2 regions of the Jeotgalicoccus sp. FSL K6-3177 genome follow, and region 2 is predicted to be linked to the other one. Evidence: predicted binding sites of a transcription regulator. Region 2 holds the regulator's gene; the other holds the start of a gene.

Region 1 (2,410 bases), 910 kb from region 2:
GCAGGAAACATGATACCATTTCACCGCGACGTGCACGGCCTGCGTTTAAGAAGGTCGGAGTTGCCGGCTGATAACGCTGTTCCATCATCGATGTGATAAAACGCTTGGCAGTTTCAATATTGCCTTTTGCAAGGTACAGACTGACAATCACAACGTGCTGTCTGTAATCTTCCAGGTACTGTTTTTTATCGTTCGTTTTTAAAGTGTAATCTTTAAAGAACTTGCTCGCTGCCATGTAGCTTTTGAATTTGAACTCAATAGCATCTGCATGATCGATAATATCCTGAAGAGCCGTTTCGCTGTACTCTTTGAATAAATCGTAATAGAAATCGTTGTCCACGAGGTAATGCAGCCTTTCTAATTCCGAGTCAAAATGGATAGTCTTCGCTTCGACTTCCTCCATGAATACCTCAAGTGCCTCAAGGTCTTTCTCCAGTTTGTAAAACCCTGTTTCGTCGCGCTGCGTGACTTCGTTATTCAGTTCAACGTGGTTGTAAGTTTTTTCATCTAATACTTTCATGCAATTCCCCTGCCCTTTCTAATTCAACTATAAATTGTGCGCGCTCCTCCGGTGTGCCGTGAAGTTCAAACTTCATCAGGAGCGGTACGCTGTAATCGCTGCTTATATACTCGCCCGCCCTGGCAAAGTTCTGACCCCAGTTCCGGTTGCCGCTAGATGCGACTGCGACTAGATTATAAGAGTTTACTTTTAAAAATTCCTTAACAGTATCAGGCACAGCTCCGAAACCGTATGTCGGTGTAACTAAAATATAAGACTGATCGATTTTATCTCTGACATTGGCGGCTGTTATTTGATATAATTCATAGGTGTCCGGAATGTCCATACTATTTAAGAAACGACGGATATTACCTGTCATTGAATAATAAGCAATAATCACTTTGTCATCTCCTTTCGAGCATAACACAAACAGAACGTATGTTCTATGCGATGTTTGTTTCCATTACTCGCTTTTTACTTGCTTTCTATGCTGATACCACTACATATTGTGGTCGAAACATTTTACAGACACAATATATGTGCTTGAACATGTTCTATAATCTCATATTAAACTGCCATTAGCAATGTAAAAAACTGCCTTCTCTAAAAATTTCACGCTAAATAAATGGAGATAAAACGCCGGAAGTCACGGTGGATAAGTGATGGCAAGAATGAATTTTTTTCATAAAAAATATAACGAAATTTTTATCCTTTTTATTTGTTGAAATTCCTGAAATTATCGTACAAAACAAGTTGGAGTGTTGTTAATGAATAATGTTGTAAAAGGTATCATCGCACTGATTATTTCTTCTCTCGGATTTAGTCTGATGTCCCTTTTTGTAAAATATTCCGGAGATCTGCCTACAGTGCAAAAAACTTTCTTCAGAAATTTCATCTCGATGCTGATCGCGCTCGCGCTCGTTCTCTACTACAGAGAGAGCCTGTTCGGAAAACGGGAAAACCAGGGCTGGCTGCTGCTGCGTTCCGCGCTCGGCCTGGTCGGTGTGCTGTTAAATTTCTTCACTATCGACCGGATGGTTCTGAGCGATGCAGATATCTTAAATAAACTCAGTCCGTTCTTCACTATAATACTTTGCGCCATATTTTTAAAAGAATACATACGGAGATTCCAGCTGATTTCAATCATCATCGCGCTGGTCGGGGCAATCTTTATTATTAAACCGTCATTCTCGAGCGATACAATGTTTGCGCTCATCGGGGTGCTCGGCGCAATATTCGCAGCCGGAGCTTATACGGTGCTCCGGATTTTAGGCAGCCGGGAAAAGTTCTATACAGTAGTATTTTACTTTTCATTCTTCTCGACTGTCGCTCTCCTGCCGTTCTTTATCTACCAGTTTGAACCGATGACGATGAACCAGTTCTGGATGCTTATTCTGTCAGGAGTTTTCGCAGCTGTCGGCCAGTTTGGCCTGACGATTGCATACAGCTTCGCACCGGCGAAAGAGATATCTATCTTCTTCTATTCAACGATACTGTTTACTGCACTGTTCAGTATTATCGTCTTTAATGAAGTACCGGATATGCTGTCAATTCTCGGCTATATTATTATTTTCGCGGCAAGCTACTATATGTATATGAAAAACCGTCCCAAAAAACTAAAGGTCACCGGCAAGAAAAACAGAGCATCTTGATTGGAATAATTAGTGAAGTCCCCGGTTCAATATGAGCCGGGGGCTTTTTGTGCGGGCGTCGTCGTTAGGGCCAACGACGACGTTCAAAACGGTCTGGATGTCGTCGCTCAAATGAACCACGACGTTCAACGCCGTCTATACGTCTTCGCCGGAAAAACGACGACGTTCAAAGCGGTCTGGATGTTGTCGTTCAAATGAACCACGACGTTCAACGTCATCTATACGTCTTCGCCAGAAAAACCACGACGTTCAAGTTCTA
Region 2 (2,410 bases):
TTTAATTTAAACAGCTGGCTCAGCTGCACGACAAGTTTTTTAACTTCCTTTGTAAAAAACTGCTTATCGATGCGCGTCCCCTTCAAGTGTGTATACAGCACTTCGAAATCAAAATCATCGAGGTCAATCGACGGTCCCCGGGAGACGTCATTCTGTTTAAAGTGCTCATCCGGTGTACGGAATTTCGCATCTCTCGCGTGGTAGAACACCTCGGTGAATTTCTTCGTTACCTCGGTCAGGTCACCGGGCAGTTCCGGATAGATAAGACGGTCTTTTTTATCGTTGAATTTAGCAGAGCCGACCTGTGAGTATAAATACATGGACAGCATGGGATCTTTGAAGTACATCTCCGGAGTGAGCGGCTGCAGCAGTCTGTAGACAAAGAGATCATCGTGTTCTTTATTCGATACATAAGTGCGCACGAGTCCGATGGCTTCGAGCTTATCGAGCGACGTTTCAAAATCCGATAAGTTCAGCGACAGCTCGTCCATCAGCTCACGATGAAAACGGACAGCAAGCTTATCGTATACTTTTGTCGATTCAAACAAATACAGATAGATACCGAAGGCTTCAGTGCCGATAACCGGTAAATATAAGGCGTTCAGCACTTCGTAATTATCGTCGGATAAGGTACCCGGCTGGTAAACGATAAACTCCGTATTCGGTTTTAAACGTTCATTAAATTTCATTTTACGCCTTACCTTTTTCTAGATTTTGGAGGATATCCATCAGCTGATCGATATCTTTAAATTCTCTGTACACAGATGCAAAACGCACGTATGCTACCTGATCGAGAGTAATTAATTCTTTCATAACGGATTCGCCGATATCGTTCGAGGAAATTTCAGCCTTGTTTAAATTCCGTAAAGCAGCTTCCACGTTATCCGCGCGCTTTTCAATTTCATCATAAGGAATCGTCCGTTTTTCACAAGCTTTTAAAAGGCCGTCAAGCACCTTCGATCTGTCGAACACTTCGCGTGTTCCGTCTTTTTTTATAACGACAAGGGGTGACAGTTCAATCCGTTCAAACGTTGTAAAACGCGTTGCGCAATCTTCGCATTCCCGGCGTCTCCGAATCGCATTCATCTCATCCGCATGACGCGAATCCACCACTTTTGAATTCGTATGCTGACACTTTGGACATCTCATATGATGTTCACCTCATTTGTAATAGATTAGTTTCAATTATTATAACACCGAAAGCAAGAAACATAAAAAAGAAAGCGGATTGGGCGGTGGAGGCCGGCTGTCTGGTCATTGTGGGAATCACAGTGACGGAGTAGCCGCTTTGTCACGTCATTGTGGGAATCACAGTGACGGAGTAAACGTCTTGTCCCGTCATTGTGGAAGGCACAGTGACGGAGTAAACGATCTGTCCCGTCATTGTGGAAATCACAGTGACGGAGTAAACGTCTTGTCCCGTCATTGTAGGAGGCACAGTGACGGAGTAGCCGCCCTATCCCGTCATTGTCACTTTCACAGTGGCGCGCTGGACACCTTACTGTGCCATTGTCACATCCACAATGGCGCGCCGTCTCAATCGCCATCCACCCCTCATCAAAAAAACAGTCCCGCCACCTCAAAGTAAGAGGTGTCACGACTGTTTCATACAAAAAGTTTAGCCTTCGACGCTGAAGTTTTCACGTACCGGCATTGCTTCCAAGTAATCGCTGCCTTCGGATTTTACACGCTGTTCTTTTTTAACGTGCGAGTTCTGGAAGGCTTCTGATTCCACCCAGGCTGTAAAGTCTTCTGTTGTCTGCCAGCCTGTCAGCACCGACATTTTGTTGTCTTTTTTTATCAGCATAAAGCCCTGAAAGCCGTCGTACTGGTCGACGTTGCCTTTCCGGCCTTTAAATCTTTTAATCATTTCTTTAATATATTCTTCTTTGACGATAAAATTATTCGTCGCAATATGTCCAGCACCTGCAAGGTCTCCGTCGTGAATAATTACATCGTATTCTTCGCCTTTGTATGATGCTGTTTCGCCGTTGATAAGCAAATCTGTACTTTGTCCTTCTTTATTTACTAATTTCATGCCAGCACTCCTTCGTTCATATTGTTACTTTTATTGTATCAAAAAAGAGGATAGCATCAACTATCCTCCTGTGACTGTATTGTTAAATATCTTTCGCGATCATTTCAGCCAGTTCCACACATCTTACAGAGTAACCCCACTCGTTATCGTACCATGACAATACTTTAACTTTGTTATTATCCATAACCATAGTCAGGGCTGAGTCAACGATAGAGCTGCGCGGATCTGTATTAAAGTCGCTTGATACTAACGGCGCGTCGCTTACGCCTAAAATACCTTTCATTGCGTCAGCTTCGTATTTCTTGAACGCTTCATTGATTTCTTCTTTAGTCACATCTTTTTCAAGGTCTACTACAAGGTCGACTAAAGATA

What was found. Region 2 encodes NrdR, which represses ribonucleotide reductase genes. Its sites were predicted from a motif close to AACACNATATATNGTGTT; they were not measured.
Region 1: the regulator NrdR is predicted to act here: its motif matches at 995-1,012, upstream of nrdI (class Ib ribonucleoside-diphosphate reductase assembly flavoprotein NrdI).

Annotation. Positions count from the first base shown of each region.
Region 1 is NZ_JBBOSK010000001.1:605,182-607,591, reverse strand. It holds gene nrdE (class 1b ribonucleoside-diphosphate reductase subunit alpha) at 1-520, opposite strand, end outside; gene nrdI (class Ib ribonucleoside-diphosphate reductase assembly flavoprotein NrdI) at 504-899, opposite strand; gene MHH58_RS03080 (DMT family transporter) at 1,267-2,151, shown strand.
Region 2 is NZ_JBBOSK010000001.1:1,518,749-1,521,158, forward strand. It holds gene MHH58_RS07560 (replication initiation and membrane attachment family protein) at 1-689, opposite strand, end outside; gene nrdR (transcriptional regulator NrdR) at 691-1,149, opposite strand; gene MHH58_RS07570 (antibiotic biosynthesis monooxygenase family protein) at 1,619-2,038, opposite strand; gene gap (type I glyceraldehyde-3-phosphate dehydrogenase) at 2,121-2,410, opposite strand, start outside.